3 regions of the Mesorhizobium sp. M4B.F.Ca.ET.058.02.1.1 genome follow, and region 1 is predicted to be linked to each of the others. Evidence: riboswitches for the same ligand, from Rfam matches in the RefSeq annotation. Region 1 holds a riboswitch; each other region holds the start of a gene.

What was found. A riboswitch is a leader RNA that binds a small molecule or an ion and turns the genes downstream of it on or off. The one in region 1 is predicted to bind thiamine pyrophosphate.
Region 2: it holds a riboswitch for thiamine pyrophosphate, as region 1 does, so the genes downstream of both, thiC (phosphomethylpyrimidine synthase ThiC) here and thiB (thiamine ABC transporter substrate binding subunit) in region 1, are expected to answer to the same signal.
Region 3: it holds a riboswitch for thiamine pyrophosphate, as region 1 does, so the genes downstream of both, thiC (phosphomethylpyrimidine synthase ThiC) here and thiB (thiamine ABC transporter substrate binding subunit) in region 1, are expected to answer to the same signal.

The regions. Positions count from the first base shown of each region.
Region 1 covers NZ_CP034450.1:5,092,938-5,099,403, forward strand. Annotated here, with positions in the region: gene EJ073_RS24720 (homocysteine S-methyltransferase family protein) at 1-842, shown strand, start outside; gene EJ073_RS24725 (ABC-F family ATP-binding cassette domain-containing protein) at 865-2,685, opposite strand; gene EJ073_RS24730 (thiamine diphosphokinase) at 2,687-3,331, opposite strand; TPP riboswitch at 3,434-3,547, shown strand; gene thiB (thiamine ABC transporter substrate binding subunit) at 3,591-4,595, shown strand; gene thiP (thiamine/thiamine pyrophosphate ABC transporter permease) at 4,821-6,431, shown strand; gene thiQ (thiamine ABC transporter ATP-binding protein) at 6,428-6,466, shown strand, end outside.
Region 2 covers NZ_CP034450.1:2,747,917-2,754,382, forward strand. Annotated here, with positions in the region: gene EJ073_RS13735 (8-amino-7-oxononanoate synthase) at 1-688, shown strand, start outside; gene bioD (dethiobiotin synthase) at 685-1,320, shown strand; gene EJ073_RS13745 (adenosylmethionine--8-amino-7-oxononanoate transaminase) at 1,320-2,585, shown strand; gene EJ073_RS13750 (beta-ketoacyl-ACP synthase III) at 2,582-3,565, shown strand; TPP riboswitch at 3,656-3,772, shown strand; gene thiC (phosphomethylpyrimidine synthase ThiC) at 3,876-5,711, shown strand; gene thiO (glycine oxidase ThiO) at 5,708-6,466, shown strand, end outside.
Region 3 covers NZ_CP034450.1:4,474,383-4,480,848, reverse strand. Annotated here, with positions in the region: gene EJ073_RS21985 (DUF433 domain-containing protein) at 1-598, opposite strand, end outside; partial or broken gene EJ073_RS32280 (SMC-Scp complex subunit ScpB) at 1,131-1,653, opposite strand; gene EJ073_RS21975 (hypothetical protein) at 1,792-2,043, shown strand; gene EJ073_RS32960 (hypothetical protein) at 2,560-3,012, shown strand; gene EJ073_RS21965 (hypothetical protein) at 3,675-3,902, shown strand; TPP riboswitch at 4,024-4,140, shown strand; gene thiC (phosphomethylpyrimidine synthase ThiC) at 4,244-6,079, shown strand; gene thiO (glycine oxidase ThiO) at 6,076-6,466, shown strand, end outside.

The sequences.
Region 1 (6,466 bases):
ATCTGCCGTTCTTTGCCGCTTTCCCCCTGCTTGCGACCGATGAGGGCCGAGAGAGGCTCGGGCGCTATTTCCGTCAATATCTGGATATCGCCGAACAGCGCGGCGTCGGCTTTGTTCTCGACACGCCGACATGGCGCGCCAATCCCGACTGGGCCGGGAAACTCGGCTACTCGCGCAGTGAGCTGTCGGCCGCGAACCGGCGCGCGGTCACGTGGGCGCGTGCGCTGGCAGCGCCCTATGCGGCGCGTGGGATGCTTGTCCTCGTGAATGGGGTAGTCGGGCCGCGCGGCGACGGCTACCGGGTCGATGCAGCGATGACGACGGCCGAGGCCGAAACCTATCACAGCGACCAGATCAGAGCGTTCCGCGATGCCGGCGTCGATATGGTCAGCGCCGTCACCATGACCTATTCGCACGAGGCCGCCGGCATAGCTTGCGCGGCCATGGCATCGGGGCTCCAATCGGTGATTTCCTTCACCGTCGAGACGGATGGGCGCCTGCCTTCCGGCGAAAGCCTGAAAGACGCCATCGAAACCGTTGACGACGAGACTGACGGCGCCCCGGCCTATTTCATGATCAACTGCGCGCACCCCAGCCATTTCGATGCGGTTCTTGCCGCCGGCGAAGGCTGGATAGGTCGCATTCGCGGCGTGCGGGCCAACGCATCCGCCAAGAGCCATGCCGAGCTCGACGCAGCGACCGAACTCGACCCCGGCGATCCGGTCGATTTCGGTCGGCGCTATAGCGCGATGCGCGACCGCTTCGGTCACATCGCCGTGCTTGGCGGCTGCTGCGGCACGGACAGACGCCATATTGCCGCGATCTGCGACGCCTGTCTGTGAGGGCAGCTAGCGGGAGGAGGGACTACCCCTCCATTTCCTCGCGCAGCATCTCCAGTTCCAGCCACTCTTCTTCCAGCGCGGCCAGCGTCGCGCGTTCCTTGTCGAGGGCGGCGATGGTCTTCTGGAACGAGGCCGGGTCGCGCTCGTAATAGGAGAGATCGGCGATGTTGTTCTCCAGCCTGGAGATCGACGCGGTCACCGCCTCGATCTTCCTGGGCAGGGATTCCAGCGCGAATTTCTGCTTGAACGACAGTTTCTTCGCTGGGACTTTCGGCGGCGCCGGCTCTGCCTTGCCGGTGGCCGCCTGTTCCGCCGTATCCGCTTTCGGCCTCGCCTTGCGATCCTCCAGCTTCGAGCCGCCGCGCTGCGCCAGCATATCGGAATAGCCGCCGGCATATTCGATCCAGCGGCCGGCGCCATCCGGCGCGATCACGCTGGTGACGGTGCGGTCGAGGAAATCGCGATCGTGGCTGACCAGGATGACCGTGCCGGCAAAGCTGGCGACCAGTTCCTGAAGCAGTTCCAGCGTCTCCATGTCGAGGTCGTTGGTCGGCTCGTCGAGCACCAGCAGGTTCGCGGGCCTGGCCAGCACGCGGGCGAGCAGCAGCCGCGCGCGTTCGCCGCCCGAAAGCTCGCGCACCGGCGTACGCGCCTGCTCCGGCTTGAACAGGAAGTCCTTCATGTAGGAAACGACATGGCGCTGCTCGCCATTGACGAGAAGGTTCTCGCCGCGCCCGTCGGTGAGGTAGTGCGCCAGCGTCTCGGCCGGATCGACGGCCTCGCGCTTCTGGTCGAGCGTGGCGATCTCGAGATTGACGCCGAGCCGCACAGTGCCGGCGTCAGGCGCCAGTTCACCGGTCAGCATCTTCAGCAGCGTCGTTTTTCCGGCGCCGTTCGGGCCGACCAAACCGACGCGGTCGCCGCGCTGGATGCGGCTCGAGAAGCCCTTGACCACGGTGAGGTCGCCGAAGCTCTTTTCGATGCTCTTGGCCTCGATCACCAGCTTGCCGGACTCGGCGGCGTCGCTGGCCACCAGGGTGGCCGTGCCCTCGGCGCCGCGATGGCTGCGGAAACGCTGGCGCATGGTCTGCAGTTCGCCGAGCCGTCGCATGTTGCGCTTGCGCCGTGCGGTCACGCCGTAGCGCAGCCAGTGCTCCTCGCGCACGATCTGGCGGCCGAGCTTGTGCTGCTCGCGCTCTTCCTCTTCCAGCACCTGGTCGCGCCATTCCTCGAAATGGCCGAAACCCTTGTCCAGCCGTTTGGTCTGGCCGCGGTCGAGCCAGACAGTGGCGCGCGATACGCGCTCGAGAAAACGACGGTCGTGCGAAATCAGGATCACCGCAGAGGAGGTGCGGGCAAGCTCCTCTTCCAGCCATTCGATCACCGACAGGTCGAGATGGTTGGTCGGCTCGTCCAGCAGCAGAATGTCGGGCTCCGGCGCCATGACGCGGGCAAGGGCCGCGCGGCGCGCCTCGCCGCCGGAAAGGTCGTTTGGCCGCTCCTCGCCGGTCAGGCCAAGATGCTCCATCAGATAGGTGGCGCGGTAGGGATCGTCGGCCGGTCCGAGCCCTGCCTCGACATAGGCGCGCACATTGGCGAAGCCATCCATGTCGGGCATTTGCGGCAGGTAACGCACCGTCGCCGAAGGCTGGCGGAACACCTCGCCATCCTGTGGTTCGATCATGCCGGCGGCGATCTTGAGCAGCGTCGACTTGCCGGAGCCGTTGCGGCCGACCAGCGCGATCTTGTCGCCGGCGGACGCGCTGAGCGCCGCGCCATCGAGCAGCGGCGTGCCGCCGAAGGTCAGTCTTATCCCGTCGAGATTGAGAAGAGGCGGGGCCATGTCAGCTTTCAGGAAGGGGATAGGGGTGAGCGAGCAGCAACGCGCGCCCGTGGCCGAGCGCGATCTCAAGCCGCCCCTTGACCTCGTTTGATATAGTCAGCGACGAGCCGAACGTCACCTCGACGTGATCGAGCGGCCATTTGGCGCCGGCGACGCTCAGGCCGGAAAGGTCGGAGAAGCCGAGCACCGAAAACAGCGTGCCGTCGGCATAGTCGAAGCCGGCCTTGCCAGGCAAAAGCGGAATGCCTTCCTGCGCGCCGCTGGTCATAACCACGCTCATGCCGGCCTCGGCCAGGCGAACCGCGAGTGCCAGATGCAGGAAGGCGTGGTCAGCGCGCTTGCCGCCGAAGGCGCCGGCCAGCACGAGGCCGGTGGCGCCGCGCTCGAGGGCGGCGGCGATCGCCAACTCGCCGTCCGTCTTGTCCTTCTCGGCCGGAAACACCTGGCGTGGCACGGCGGCCAGATCATCCGGCAAATCCGGCGGCACGGAATCGAAATCGCCGACCCAGAGCTCAGGCGTCAGGCCCAGCATGCGGGCATGGCCGATGCCGCCATCGGCGGCGATGACGCGCGCGCCGGCCAGCTGGCTGTCGAGCCGCGGCGTGCGGACGAGGTCGCCGCCAAGCAGGATGGTGAATGTGCCCATGGGCGTCGCCCTTACCAGCCCCGCCCGAGAAACGGAAGCCGGGGGTGCAGGCACCCGGCAAACTTCCGCTTGCGCGGTGCCGTGCCCGGGCCTATGTGTCGAAACGCTCTAACGGGGTGCCGGACGCGGGTTTTCGCGGACCGGCTGAGAGGCAACCGCCAACCCGCTGAACCTGATCCGGTTTGTACCGGCGGAGGGATTAGACGTCTCGGACCATCCGGCGCCTCAATTCCTTTCAATACCAACGAAGGAGGCGCCGATGCGCACGCTCTTGTCCCACCTTGTTCTGGCAACCGGCCTGGTTTCGCTTCTGGCGGGTCCGGCGGCCGCGAAGGACAAGCTCACCGTCTATACCTATGAGAGCTTCACCGCCGACTGGGGTCCCGGCCCGGCGGTAAAGAAGGAATTCGAGGCCGAATGCGGCTGCGATCTCGAATTCGTCTCGGTCGCCGATGGCGTGGCGTTACTCAACCGCGTCAAGCTGGAGGGCGCGGCGACCAAGGCCGACATCGTGCTCGGCCTCGACACCAACCTGACGGCCGAAGCCAAGGCGAGCGGCCTGTTCGCGCCGCATGGCGACGTGTCCGGCCTCAATGTCCCCGGCAACTGGAGCGACGACACATTCGTGCCGTTCGACTATGGCTATTTCGCCGTCGTCTACGACACCGAAAAGCTGAAAGTCCCGCCGAAGAGCCTGAAGGAACTGGTCGAGGGCAGCGCCACCGACAAGATCGTCATCCAGGATCCACGCACCTCGACGCCCGGCCTCGGCCTGCTGCTCTGGGTCAAGTCGGTCTATGGCGACAAGGCGCCGGAAGCCTGGGCCAAGCTCAAGTCCAAGGTGCTGACGGTGACGCCGGGCTGGAGCGAGGCCTATGGCCTGTTTACCAAGGGCGAGGCGCCGATGGTGCTGTCCTACACCACCTCGCCGGCCTATCACATGGTCGCCGAGAAAACTGAACGCTACCAGGCCGCGTCCTTCGAGGAGGGCGAATATCTGCAGATCGAGGTTGCCGGCATCACCACGACAGGGGCGAAGAATCCGCTGGCGGAGAAGTTCATCGCCTTCATGACCGGCCCGAAATTCCAGGATGTCATCCCCGAGACCAACTGGATGTTCCCGGCCGGTAAGACCGACAAGCCGCTCAATCCGGCCTTCGACAAATTGGTCAAGCCGACCAAGACCTTGCTGTTCAGCGCCGATGAGGTCGCCGCCAACCGCAAGGCCTGGGTGGACGAATGGCTGGCGGCGATGAGCAAGTAGGCTTTCGATCGCCTCGATGTCTGCGCCAAGCCACCCCCTCTGTCCTGCCGGACATCTCCCCCTCAAGGGGGAGATTGGCTGTCACGGCGGTTTTCGCCAACCTTTGGCGGTGTGGGATGGAACGCGGCGTCGACGCTGCTGATCTCCCCCTAGAGGGGAGATGTCCGGCAGGACAGAGGGGGGGCGAAGGAACGCGGCTTTCGCTAAGTTCCGCCAGGGTGCAGCGTGCAGCTCGCGCCTCGCTCTGACCCCCGCATCACCGCCGGCATCGCCGCGCTAGGCGCCATCACCTTGCTGATCGGCGGGGCGTTCGCCGGCCTCGTCCTTGAAGGCGCGCATGATTTCTCCGGCGCCGCCTCGGCCTTCGATCCCTATATCCTGCGCGTCGTCCGCTTCACACTCTGGCAGGCGCTGTTGTCGACCCTGCTTTCCGTTGTGCCGGCGCTGTTCGTCGCGCGCGCGCTCTCCCGGCATCCGCTTTTTCCGGGCCGCGGGCTGATCCTGCAGCTCTTCGCCCTGCCGCTGGCGCTGCCGGCCATTGTCGCGGCGCTCGGCATCCTGGCGCTCTACGGCAATGCCGGCTATTTCGCCGGCCTGCTCGGCGGACGGAACTGGCCGGGCATCTACGGACTGTCCGGCATCCTCGTTGCCCATGTCTTCTTCAACTTGCCCCTGGCCACGCGGCTGTTCCTCGAGGCGCTGGGCACGGTGCCGGCCAATCACTGGCGATTGGCAAGCCAGCTCGGCATGGGCGGTCGGCCCGCCTTCCGGCTGATCGAATGGCCGGCGTTGCGGGCAGCGCTGCCCGGTGTCTCCGGGCTGGTCTTCATGCTTTGCATCACCTCCTTCACCATCGTGCTGACGCTCGGCGGCGGGCCGGCCGCCACGACGCTGGAGGTCGCCATCTACCAGGCGCTGCGCTTCGATTTCGATCCGGCGCGGGCGGTGACGCTGACGCTGCTGCAGATCGCGCTGACCTTCGCCGTAGTGCTTGCACTGACGCGGCTCGGCGCCAACACCGTCGGCGACGCCAACCTGCCGGTGGCGCCGCGCCGGTACTTTTCGGCGAGCCCGGCGGAAACCTCGCTGAACGCGGCTCTGATCGTGCTCGCGCTGCTGTTCGTCGCCGGACCGATGGCGGCCACGGTCGCGGCGGGCCTCGGCGCCGATCTCGGCCGGCTCGCCGGCGAGAGCGCGGTGCGGCAGGCGACGCAGACCAGCGTGGTGCTGGCCTTCCTGTCGGCGTCGCTCGCGGTGGCGATGTCGCTGGCGCTGATCGCGGCGCGCCGGGCGCTGGCCCTGAAGCGCTGTGCCGGCCGCAAGACATTGCTGGAGCACGCAACGGATACCGGTGCCGGGTTCGTCCTCGTCGTACCGCCCATCGTCGTCGGCGCCGGCTGGTTCCTGCTTTTGCGTACGGTCAGCGACGTCTTTGCCCTCGCCCCGGTGATGGTCGTCGCAGTCAACGCGGTGATGGCGATGCCCTTTGCCATCCGCGCGATCCGCCCCGCCTACGATGCAGCAAGCGAGCGCCACGAGAGGCTCTGCCTGCTGCTCGGCATATCAGGCTGGAACCGGCTCAGCCTGGTCGACTGGCCGTCGCTCAGGCGGCCGCTCGCAACCGGCTTCGCCTTCGCCATGGCCCTGTCGCTCGGCGATCTCGGCGTAATCGCGCTGTTCGGCAGCGATTCCGTGCAGACCTTGCCCTATCTTCTGCTGGCGCGCATGGGCAGCTATCGCACCGCCGACGCCGCCGGCCTTGCCTTGCTGCTCGGTCTCGTCTGCCTGGCGCTGGTGCTTGCCGCCGATCGCCTCGGGCAAGGAGAGAAATCATGACGCCGGCGAAGGAAGTCGGGGCGAAAGGCGCGGCC
Region 2 (6,466 bases), 2.3 Mb from region 1:
AATCACGCGCTGGCGCGCCGAAGGCGGCACCGGGCGCGTCTGGATCGTGGTCGAAAGCCTCTACAGCATGGATGGCGACCGCGCGCCGATGGAGGACCTGGTCGCGCTTGCCGACCGGCACGAGGCCTTCATCGTCGTCGATGAGGCGCATGCCACCGGCGTCTGGGGGCCAGACGGCCGCGGCCTTGCCGCCGCTTTCGAGGGCCGCGACAACATCGTCGCGCTCCACACATGCGGCAAGGCGCTCGGCGCGGCCGGTGCGCTCGTCACCGGGCCGGAACTGCTGTGCGACTATCTCGTCAACCGCTGTCGGCCATTCATCTACTCCACCGCGCCATCGCCGCTGATGGCCGTGGCAGCGCGCGAGGCGATTGCCATGCTGTCCGACGAGCCCCAACGCCGTGCCCAGTTGCAGGAGCGCGTTGCCTTCGCGGGCCGCCAATTGGCCGAGCGCTGCGGCGTAGCCCCCAGCGGCTCGCAGATCCAGCCCTTCGTCATCGGCGACAACGGGCGCACCATGGCGGTGGCGGCGGCGCTGCAGGCGCGCAGTTTCGACATTCGCGGCATTCGTCCGCCGACCGTCCCCGAGGGCACATCGCGCCTGCGCATTTCGCTGACGCTGAATGTCGACGAGGCCGACATTTCGGCCATGGTCGAGGCGCTCTTCGAGGTGTTGGCGGCGGCATGACCAAGCGCATCGTCATCACCGGAACAGATACCGGGATCGGCAAAACGGTGTTTTCGGCCGGGCTCGCCTGCCTGCTCGACGGCTTCTACTGGAAGCCGGTGCAATCGGGCCTCGACGAGGAGACCGACAGCCAGGTCGTGGAACGGCTCGCCGGCTTGCCGCCGGGGCGCGTGCTGCCCGAAGTGTATCGCCTGAAGGAGCCGCTATCGCCGCATCGTTCAGCCGAACTCGACGGCGTCGCGATAGACGCCGCAGAGCTGTCGCTTCCGGACTTGCCGGGCCCGCTCGTCATCGAAGGCGCCGGGGGACTGATGGTGCCGCTCAACCGGCGCACTAAATTCATCGACATCTTCGCGCAGTGGCGAGTGCCGGTCATCCTGTGCGCCCGTACCAAGCTCGGCACGATCAACCACACCCTCCTGTCGATCGAGGCGCTCAGGGCCCGATCCATCCCGCTCATCGGCATTGCCTTCATCGGCGATGAGGTGGCCGACACGCAGAGAACAATCGTGGAATTCAGCGGCGTGCGCCAGCTTGGCAGGCTGCCGCTGCTCGATCCGCTGACGAGTGAGAATCTAAGGGAGGCGATGATTACCGGCTTCGACCTCACAGCGATTGCGGGAGGCGAATGATGCCGCAGTCCGATGTGTGGCATCCCTTCACCCAGCACGCGCTCGAGCCCGCCATCCCCGAAATCGTCCGGACGGAAGGCGCCTACCTCTACAAGGCCGACGGCACGTGCATCCTGGATGCCATTTCCTCCTGGTGGGTCGTCACCCACGGCCACCGCCATCCCCGCATCATCAAGGCCATCGAGACGACCGCGGCGAGCCTCGACCAGATCATCTTCGCTGGCTTCACCCACGAGCCGGCCGAACGCCTGGCCAGGGCGCTTGTCGGCCTCGCTCCGGCCGGCCTCGAACGGGTGTTCTATTCCGACAGCGGCTCGACCTCCGTCGAGGTCGCGCTGAAGATGGCACTCGGCTACTTCCGCAATATCGACGCGCCGCGCTCGCGCATCGTCGTCATGGAGCACAGCTATCATGGCGACACCATCGGCACGATGAGCGTCGGCGCTCGCGGCGTGTTCAACGCTGCCTACGAGCCCCTGTTGTTCGAGGTCGACACCATCCCCTTCCCGGCTGCCGGGCGCGAGCAGGAGACGCTCGATCGGTTCGAGGCAGTCTCCCGCGACCGGCACGCAGCCGCGCTGATCGTCGAGCCGCTGGTGCTCGGCGCCGGCGGCATGCTGATGTATCCGGCATGGGTTCTGGCCGAGTTGAAGAAGATCGCCGAGGCCTCTGGCACGCTGCTGATCGCCGACGAGGTGATGACCGGCTGGGGCCGCACCGGAACCATGTTCGCCTGCGAGCAGGCATCAATCTCACCGGACATTCTGTGCACCTCGAAAGGGCTGACGGGCGGCGCAATCCCGCTGGCGGCGACGATTGCCACCGATGCCATCTTCCAGGCCCATTATTCCGAGGACCGGAAGAAGACATTCTTCCACTCGAGTTCCTACACTGCCAATCCGATGGCCTGCGCGGCCGCACTCGCCAATGTCGAGATCTGGCGTGACGAACCGGTGGCCGAGCGGGTCGCGGCCCTGAGTGCAAGACAGGCCGCAGGGCTTCATCGTTTTCGTGACAATCCTTTTTTCACCGACAGCCGCGCAACCGGGACGATCGCGGCTCTCGATCTGCGCACCGGCTCCGCCGGCTATCTGGCCGAGATCGGGCCGAAGCTGCGCGCTTTCTTCCTCGAGCGCGGGCTGCTGGTGCGTCCGCTCGGCAATGTCCTCTATCTTCTGCCGCCCTATTGCATCACCGGCGAAGAACTCGACGGTCTCTATGACGCCATCGAGGAGGCCGGGGAACGCTTCGGCGCTAAGCCATGAGCAGGTCGTCGCGCCTTCTCGGGTTCGGCCATCATGCGCCGGCGCGCAGGGTCGAGAATCAGGAGATCGAAGATCGTCTCGGGCTCGAGCCCGGCTGGATCGAGCGGCGCACCGGGATACGGTCGCGCTTCTGGGCAACCGACGACGACACACTGTCGGGCCTTGCCGCGCAAGCCGGCGACATGGCGCTGACGAATGCCGGCATCGACCGCGGCGACATCGGTCTTCTGTTGCTTGCCACCTCGACGCCTGATCACCTCCTGCCGCCCAGCGCGCCGCTGGTCGCGCATCGGTTGGGACTGAGCCGCGCCGGCGCGATCGATCTGACCGGCGCCTGCGCCGGCTTCATCTATGCGCTTATGTTTGCCGATGGCTTCACCCGCCTGCACGGCAAAGCCGCCATCGTCATTGCCGCGAACATCCTTAGCCGCCGCATCAACCCGGCCGAGCGCGCCAGCGCGGTTTTGTTCGCCGATGCCGCCGGCGCCGTGGTGATCGGGCCCGGCGATGAACCGGATCGGGGCATTCTCGGCGCATCGGTTGATTCCGATGGATCGCGCTACGGGCTGATCCAGATTCCGGCGGGCGGAAGCAACAAGCCCTTCCACGCCGACCTCGATCTCGCTGAGACCCGGATGACGATCACCGACGGCCGCGAAGTGTTCGCCAAGGCGGTCGAGATGATGACCGCCTGCTCGCGGGAGGCGCTCACTGCTGCCCGCATGCGACCGCAAGACATCGACCGGTTCGCACCGCATCAGGCCAACGTCCGCATCTTCGATGCCGTCGGGCGAAACCTCGGTATCGATGATCGTGCGATCGTCAAGACGATCGTCGAATACGGCAATTCCTCCGCCGCGACGATCCCGCTCTCGCTGTCGCTCGCGCATCGGAAGCAGCCGTTTAGGCCAGGCGAAAAGGTTCTCCTGGCGGCGGCAGGTGCGGGTCTCAGCGGCGGCGCCCTGGTGGTCGGGATCTAGCCGGGTAGCGGTGCTGACGGGACAGACTGACTGTATGAGATGACTGGCCGAACACGGCTTGACAAAGTGGCGCCCGCCCGTCCAACCTGAGGCATTCACCAGGGGAGTCCCGGCAAGGGGCTGAGATACTGCTGGCTTTCGCGGCGCAGTGACCCGTTGAACCTGATCCAGTTCATACTGGCGTAGGGACGGTGCAAGCGCTTCGCGGGAGTCTATGCCCGAGGTCCTGTTTCGGCAGGGCGACCAAAGCGTCTTTTCATCCTTCCGGCACAGAACTGGGTCTCCAATGCATGAGCAAAGGAGCCTCAAGATGAATGCCCTCACCCCCACCGTGTCGACGGGACCGCTGCCCGCCTCACGCAAGATCCACAAGCAAGGCAGCCTCCACCCGCGGATCAGGGTGCCGATGCGCGAGATCGCCGTCCATCCGACCGCCGGCGAGCCGCCGGTGACGGTCTATGACTCCTCCGGCCCCTATACCAACCCTGCGATCGAAACGGACATCGAAAGGGGCCTCGCCCGGCCTCGGCAGGACTGGATCGCGGCGCGCGGAGATGTCGAGGCCTATGACGGCCGCCACGTGCGGCCGGAAGACAACGGGTTCGCGACGGGCGAGCGCCTGACGCCGGAATTTCCGGTCCGCAATCGGCCGCTGCGGGCCAAGGCCGGCAAGGCGGTGACCCAGCTTGCCTATGCGCGCGCCGGCATCATCACGCCCGAGATGGAGTTCGTCGCGATCCGCGAGAATCTGGGCCGCGAGGCCCTGCGCGGCAAGCTTAAGCGCGACGGCGAAGCCTTCGGCGCGGCGATCCCCGACTTCGTCACGCCGGAATTCGTGCGCGACGAAGTGGCGCGCGGACGGGCGATCATTCCCGCCAACATCAATCATCCCGAGAGCGAGCCGATGATCATTGGCCGCAATTTCCTGGTCAAGATCAACGCCAATATCGGCAACTCCGCCGTCACCTCGTCGATGGCCGAAGAGGTCGAGAAGATGGTGTGGGCGATCCGCTGGGGCGCCGACACGGTGATGGATCTTTCCACGGGCCGCAACATCCACAACATTCGCGAATGGATCGTGCGCAATGCGCCGGTGCCGATCGGCACGGTGCCGCTTTACCAGGCGCTGGAAAAGGTGGGCGGCATCGCCGAGGACCTGACCTGGGAGGTGTATCGCGACACGCTGATCGAGCAGGCCGAGCAGGGCGTCGACTATTTCACCATCCACGCCGGCGTGCGGCTGCACTATATCCCGCTGACCGTCGACCGGGTGACCGGGATCGTCTCGCGCGGCGGCTCGATCATGGCCAAATGGTGCCTGCACCATCACCGGGAGAGCTTCCTCTACGAACACTTCGCCGAGATCTGCGACATCTGTCGCGCCTACGACGTGTCCTTCTCGCTCGGCGACGGGCTTCGTCCGGGCTCGATCGCCGACGCCAACGACGCCGCGCAGTTCGCCGAGCTGGAAACGCTAGGCGAGCTGACTCAGATCGCCTGGGCCAAGGACTGCCAGGTGATGATCGAGGGGCCCGGTCATGTGCCGATGCACAAGATCAAGCAGAACATGGACAAGCAGCTCGCCGTCTGCGGCGAGGCGCCGTTCTATACGCTGGGGCCGCTGACGACTGACATCGCGCCGGGCTACGATCACATCACCTCCGGCATAGGTGCTGCCATGATCGGCTGGTTCGGCACGGCAATGCTCTGCTACGTCACGCCGAAGGAACATCTCGGCCTGCCCGACCGCAACGACGTCAAGACCGGCGTGATCACCTATAAGATCGCTGCGCATGCCGCGGATCTCGCCAAGGGCCATCCGGCGGCGAAGGTCAGGGACGATGCCCTTTCCCGCGCGCGGTTCGAGTTCCGCTGGGAAGACCAGTTCAACCTGTCGCTCGACCCCGAAACGGCGCGCTCGTTCCACGACGAGACCTTGCCCAAGGAGGCGCACAAGCTGGCGCATTTCTGCTCGATGTGCGGGCCGAAATTCTGCTCCATGCGCATTTCCCACGACATCCGCGCCGAGGCGCAGAAAGAGGGCATGGCGGCGATGGCGGCGAAATATCGCGAAGGCGGCGATCTCTACGTGCCGGCGGACGAGATCGGCGCACCGCCCATACCACAGGGGCGTGAGCGGTCATGAAGGTGCTGGTCAGAGGGGCCGGCGTCGCCGGCCTCACCGCCGCCTTCGAGCTCGCCATCCGCGGCGCGACGGTGACGGTTGCGGAGACAAGGCGCGGCCTTGGCGGCAATGCGTCCTGGTTCGCCGGCGGCATGCTGGCGCCCTGGTGCGAGCGTGAAAGCGCCGAGCAGCCGGTGCTGGATCACGGACGCGACGCCGCCGACTGGTGGGAGGCGGTGTTGCCCGGCCAGGTGACACGGGCCGGAACGCTGGTTGTGGCAGCGCTGCGCGATGCGGGCGAGCTTGACCGCTTCGCCAGCCGTACGTCAGGCCATCGGCGTGTCGACGAAGACGAAATCGCGCTGCTGGAGCCCGACCTCGCCGGTCGCTTCCGCCGTGGACTGCTTTTCCCCGAGGAGGCTCATCTCGACCCGCGCCAGGCGATGACGGCACTCCACAACAGGCTCGCAGCCATGGACGTCTCATTCCGCTTCGGTACCGACGCCGGGCGGGTTTCCGGTTTCGATCGCCAGATCGACTGCACGGGAATGGCCGCTGTCAACGGCAGGCTGCGCGGTGTTCGCGGCGAGATGCTGATCCTGCACACCCCCGACGTCTCGCTGTCGCGCCCGGTCCGGCTGCTTCATCCGCGCTTTCCGCTCTACATCGTGCCGCGCGCCGACCACCGTTTCATGGTTGGCGCGACGATGATCGAAAGCCAGTCCGGGGGACCGATCACAGTCCGTTCGGTGATGGAGTTGCTTGGCGCTGCCTGC
Region 3 (6,466 bases), 620 kb from region 1:
GCTTCGACGACTTTATTTTCACGCCCTGCTCGACCAGCTTCTTAGGCCGCCCACGAACCGGGTGCGCGGCGACCCACATTCTGGCGAGCTCAATCACGCGCGGCGTTAGCTTCGGATATCCCTCCAGAACCTCCGCTTCATCTGCGCCCTGCGCTAGCATCGTCGTGATCATACGAACAGGGATGCGGGTTCCTTTGAAGACAGGCTCTCCGCCCATCACCCCTTTAACGCGGCCGATGGCGGCCTCCGCTTCATCAAGATCCACGATGCGCGCTTTGAGCTGTTTACGTGCCTCGGCGACGTCGACGATCAGCAGGTCGTCGGCCCTTACGGTCTTGGCCCTTGGGGCAGCTTTGATTTCCTCGAACAGGCGGTAGCGACGATCAGCGGGCAATGTCGCACCCACGCCATACCAAAGCTTGAGCCGCAGCAAATCCTCGCCGGTCAATGCCCGTCGGACGACCCCACCGATGCGCCGAGCAGTGCTTGGCACAGTATCGACAATGCGTTTGTCGATCGCATTGTGCACGGCCTTGATTCCTATCCCGCTGACGGCGGCTGCCTCTGCGGGGGTGTAGATGCGAGCAAGTGTGCCCATTATTCTTCTCCTTATAAAGAATAATATAGGCCGTTTGACCCCCTCCGTAAAGGCACGCGTCTTTGGAATCACGGCGGTTAGCAAAGGCGGTGGTGAGCCGAGAGGCCTCACAAACCCTTGGGGCTCGAGATGGCAGACTCGGCGCAGTATAATTGCGCTAACTATCGAATTTGCAGTTGGCGACAAACGACACACGAGTTCGTCGCGGACTTTTAACTCTGCGAAGGCGCGTCTTCGAGCGCTTTGAAACCCTACACCCATCTGCAGGCCATCTGTATCAAGCTTTGGACCAAAACCGTTTCCATCGCTCACGAGCGTTCTCTCTGGGGTCTCAAGTGGGGCTTGCCCATGGCCACGAATTTTTGGGCGACAGCGGTGCAGAGGCCGCATACCGCTGCCTGCTTGACGTCGCTGACCGTGTCCATGTCCGAAATTTGCCTACAAATTTCGGACGCCCTTGGGCGCGCTAGATTCGCTATGGAAAGCTGGAAGCACTCGCAAGCCCGGTGGCCACAGCGTCTGCAGCGCCAAGCTATTCCTCCGTATCCAAACCCGCATCCTCATGGCCACTAGCCAACTCTGGCATAATTTCACCAGCAAGCAGCTCATCTCTGCTCAGCAGCCCGGCATCCTCGAGCGCCTCGCAGTCCGGGAGATCGCGAAGCGTGTCGAGGCCGAACTCGAGCAGGACGCTTTTGTCGTCACATAGGTGTAGGGAGCGCCGGGCGTCGGACTGCGCGGGTTCGACGCGATCAGGCCGGTGCCGCAGATGGCCGATCAGGTCGCGACTGATTACTTCCCGAAAACCGACGACAATTCGGCGCGGGTAATCGGCTGGAAGTGCCGATGCACATCAGCATCAGCACGTCCGACCACGTCAGGTCCACGGCACGCCCGCTGCTTCCGCAGGCGCGGATGGCATCGGCATAGGCCGGCCGTGTCAGGTGCTTCCAGCCGCCGGCGACAGCGACGAGGTCATAGGGCCGTCCGCGCAGCTCTCGGATGTCGTCGATGAGAAGGTCACGGGCGAGCTCGCGGGAGAGACTGCACCGCAAGCGCGTCCCGCGCGCGCGAACTGCTCGATCAACTGATCTCAGACGACGACGAATCTCGTCCAGATTCCAAAAGCGGTGGCCGCAGCGGCGCTTTGCGGGCTCGCGTTACCACAGATCGCAGAACTGTGATCTCGCCTTGTGCCCGAGACCGCAATCTGGGCTCGCGACGAAGCATATCGCTTGCGATCATCAAAGGACGCGTCGACGCCGTCGGTTGCCTTTTCCACCGCCGCCTCACACATCGTGTTGGGGCTGAAGAGCTACCTGCAAATCCTCGCAACGGGCGCGGCCGCATCCTTGATTTTACAAATTGACACGTCTTGGTTTTTAGAAAATGCCACGTGCGATGATGGCGCCAAAAAAAATGTCACGCGAGATGATCATGCCTGAGGTAAATGGTCCGCCAAAGTTGGGAAAGGTATACCGGTTGAATGGTGGATAGGTACGCCGGATAAAAAGGGCTTCGGGTTCCGGAAGACGAACTAATCGACGGATAGGCGCTGCTCGTGAGGGAAACTGCATGCGCATTACGGTTATGACCATCCAGGGATGTCGGATATGATCTTGAATAGTGACATTGCAGGCCAAAGAGCGGCCGAGAAGCTAGCAGAGGGCCTGAAATCGCAGGGCAAGCAGCAATACGAAGAAAGGTCGAGGGAACGCGAACGAGATGTGTCTCGTTAGGTCGCACGTTGCACCAGGGGTGCGTCGGAAGGCACTCCGCCGTGTCCTGAAGAGGTAGCCTGCACTTGAGAATAGCCACGGTGGTACCTTATTTTCGGCTGTGAAGCACACGAGACCCGCGACGTGAGACCCAGTTGCTCAATACCCAGTTGCTGGGTGAGCGTGCATGACTGCCAACGGAAGGTCTTGCACGCACCCTCGCGATCTTGAGCAATGGTCGCCATGACTTTCTTCTTGCAGGCTTTTGAGTGGCCCAGCCTGCAATCACCAGACCCCACCGACTCTAAAGAGCGTGGCAGACGGGATAGTCGAGGTTGCCCGGCACAATTACGCTCAAGGCTTGCGCCGCCCAGAGGACACGCTGAAAAGGCAGCATGGGCGCGCAAGCACGCCATTCACGAGAGGTTCGACATGAAGACTATGCAAGAAAAAGACATTCCGGCATTCGTGCAAGCAGTTGTGGAGGCCGGCTGCAACATTTGCGCGATTGGCAACTTGGGATATGTCTTTGGCGATGCTGATTTGACGCCGGCGCAACGGAGGTCCGTCGAGCCACAGCTGCGCAGGATTGCTGAGATCTACGGCGAACGCGATCATCTCATGGACGAGATAGCTGTATATCTGCGGTCGATCGGACGCCATGTCGAGGTTGAGCCGAAGACAGGTGTTTCCTGATGGCCGCGATCGATCGCGTTCCGTAGTCGCCATTTCTATTGGGTAACGAGCAGCCGTCTTCCAACCTCTGAAACAAAAAAGAGGTGACCCCCAAAGGCCGCTCTCGAGACCGCAAGTCTGAGCCGCTAACGCATTGCGATAACCAGGCTGTCCGAACTGGGCGTCGATGCCTTCCTCGACCAGGTCGCGGTAGGCGGCGATCTCATCTACCGCATGCATAGCCAAGCCAGAGAAGTTTTCGGCAGCGGAATTCTCGGTCGCTTCCCCTTTTATGACTAGAGGGTGCGGCCGATCCGGCCGCGACGATCTCGCAGGGATTGCCATATACGGCAACACGAACACCGGCGGATCAATACTCGGATAATGGCGGCCGGCTATGTAGCGATCGATCGCGCACCAACATATCAATGCAATAGCTTAGTTGCTTTCAAAGGCGGGTCTCTACGAACTGCAAGCAAGCTAAACGATTGCGTCAACTCTTCCTCGCAGAGCGAAAACTCCGCGCCCACGCGATTTCTCTGCTGGAACAGCGGCACATCCTCAGCGCCAGGACACGGCCGCCGCCGTCGGGTTTTACGAAGCCGGTGATTGCATAAGTTGCCCGCAAGATATCATTGGTATCGGGAACGCCGCCGATGCCGCATCCTGAATAGAGCGGCCGCTTGCACCTGCCAGCCCGACGACCAGATCATATCTGCAACTCCATCTACCTGGACGTGGTGCAAATCACCTCGCTGAAGCCGCAAATCGTCGCCTTCGACCAGGATAACCACATCCGTGACCGCCTGAGCTACTCGGTCGATCTCGACGCACATGGCCGATACAGTTTTTCCATCCTTCACGAAGCGAATGAGACTTTGGCCATTCCAGCCCTGGTCTACGGGGCGTGACTTGTCCCCGATGCATGCGCGAGCTCTCCGCTCGGCCGGCCGCCGGACGTCGCCACCGGCCGAAGGCGCCCGAAGGCGCCCGAAGGCGCTTGACAAAGCAGCACCGGCCCATTCAACTTGAGGCATTCACCAGGGGAGTCCCGGTAAGGGGCTGAGATACTGCTGGCTTTCGCGGCGCAGTGACCCGTTGAACCTGATCCAGTTCATACTGGCGTAGGGACGGTGCAAGCGCTTTGCGGGAGTTTACGCCCGAGGTCCTGCTGCAGCAGGTCTACAGAAGCGTCTTTTCATCCTTCCGGCACAGAACTGGGTCTCCAATGCATGAGCAAAGGAGCCTCACGATGAATGCCCTCACCCCCGCCGTGTCGACGGGACCACTGCCCGCCTCGCGGAAAATCCACAAGCCCGGCGTCCTCTACCCGCAGATCAGGGTGCCGATGCGCGAGATTTCCGTCCATCCGACGGCCGGCGAACCGCCCGTCACCGTCTACGATCCGTCCGGCCCCTACACCGATCCATCAGTCCAAACCAGCATCGAAAAAGGCCTTGCCCGGCTTCGCCACGAATGGGTCACGGCGCGTTGCGATGTCGAAGCCTATGACGGCCGCCACGTCCGGCCGGAAGACAATGGATTCGCCACCGGCGAGCGCCTGACACCGGAATTTCCGATACGCAATCGGCCGCTCAAGGCCAAGCAGGGCAAGGCGGTGACCCAACTTGCCTATGCGCGCGCCGGCATCATCACGCCAGAAATGGAGTTCGTAGCCATCCGCGAGAATCTCGGCCGCGAGGTGATGCGCGGCAAGCTGCAACGCGACGGCGAAGCCTTCGGCGCGGCGATCCCAGATTTCGTCACACCCGAATTCGTGCGCGACGAGGTGGCGCGCGGACGCGCAATCATTCCCGCCAACATCAATCATCCCGAGAGCGAACCGATGATCATCGGGCGAAATTTCCTGGTGAAGATCAACGCCAACATCGGTAACTCGGCTGCCACATCGTCGATGGCCGAAGAGGTCGAAAAGATGGTGTGGGCGATCCGCTGGGGCGCCGATACGGTGATGGACCTGTCGACCGGCCGCAACATCCACAACATCCGCGACTGGATCGTGCGCAATGCACCGGTGCCGATCGGCACGGTGCCGCTCTATCAGGCGCTCGAAAAGGTCGGCGGCATCGCCGAGGACCTCAACTGGGAGGTCTATCGCGACACGCTGATCGAGCAGGCCGAGCAAGGCGTCGACTATTTCACCATCCACGCCGGCGTGCGGCTGCACTACATACCGCTGACCGTCGACCGGGTCACGGGCATCGTCTCGCGCGGCGGCTCGATCATGGCCAAATGGTGCCTGCACCATCACCGGGAGAGCTTCCTCTACGAGCATTTCGAGGAGATCTGCGACATCGCCAGAGCCTATGACGTTTCCTTCTCGCTCGGCGACGGCCTTCGTCCCGGTTCAATCGCCGATGCGAACGACGCGGCGCAATTCGCCGAACTGGAAACACTTGGAGAACTCACCAAGATTGCCTGGGCAAAGGACTGCCAGGTGATGATCGAAGGCCCGGGCCATGTCCCCATGCACAAGATCAGGCAGAACATGGACAAGCAGCTCGCAGTGTGCGGTGAGGCGCCGTTCTACACGTTGGGGCCGCTGACGACCGACATCGCGCCGGGCTATGACCACATCACCTCAGGGATAGGTGCCGCCATGATAGGCTGGTTCGGCACCGCAATGCTTTGCTACGTCACGCCGAAAGAGCATCTCGGCCTTCCCGACCGCAACGACGTCAAGATTGGGGTGATCACTTACAAGATAGCCGCCCATGCAGCCGATCTGGCGAAGGGCCATCCGGCAGCGAAAACCAGGGATGATGCCCTTTCGCGCGCGCGCTTCGAGTTCCGCTGGGAGGACCAGTTCAACCTGTCGCTCGACCCCGAAACCGCACGGTCCTTCCACGACCAGACCTTGCCCAAGGAGGCGCACAAGCTGGCACATTTCTGTTCGATGTGCGGGCCGAAATTCTGCTCCATGCGCATTTCCCACGACATCCGTGCCGAGGCTCAGAAGGAAGGCATGGCGGCAATGGCGGCAAAATACCGGGAGGGCGGCGATCTCTACATGCCGGCGGACGAGACTGGCGTACCGGTCGTGCCGGAGGCTCCCAAACCATCATGAGGGTGCTCGTCAAAGGGGCCGGCGTTGCCGGCCTCACCGTCGCTTTCGAACTCGCCGCCCGCGGCGCGACGGTCACAGTCGCCGAGATGCGGCATGGCCTTGGCGGCAACGCGTCGTGGTTCGCCGGCGGCATGCTGGCGCCATGGTGCGAGCGCGAAAGCGCGGAGCAGCCGGTGCTGGATCTCGGACGCGACGCTGCCGACTGGTGGGATGCGGTGCTGTCGGGTCAGGTGACACGGGCCGGGACATTGGTCGTGGCCGCGCCGCGTGATGCCGGTGAGCTTGACCGGTTCGCCAGTCGCACGTCAGGGCATAGGCGCGTCGATGAAAACGAAATTGCGCTCCTGGAACCCGACCTCGCCGGCCGCTTCCGGCGTGGATTGCTCT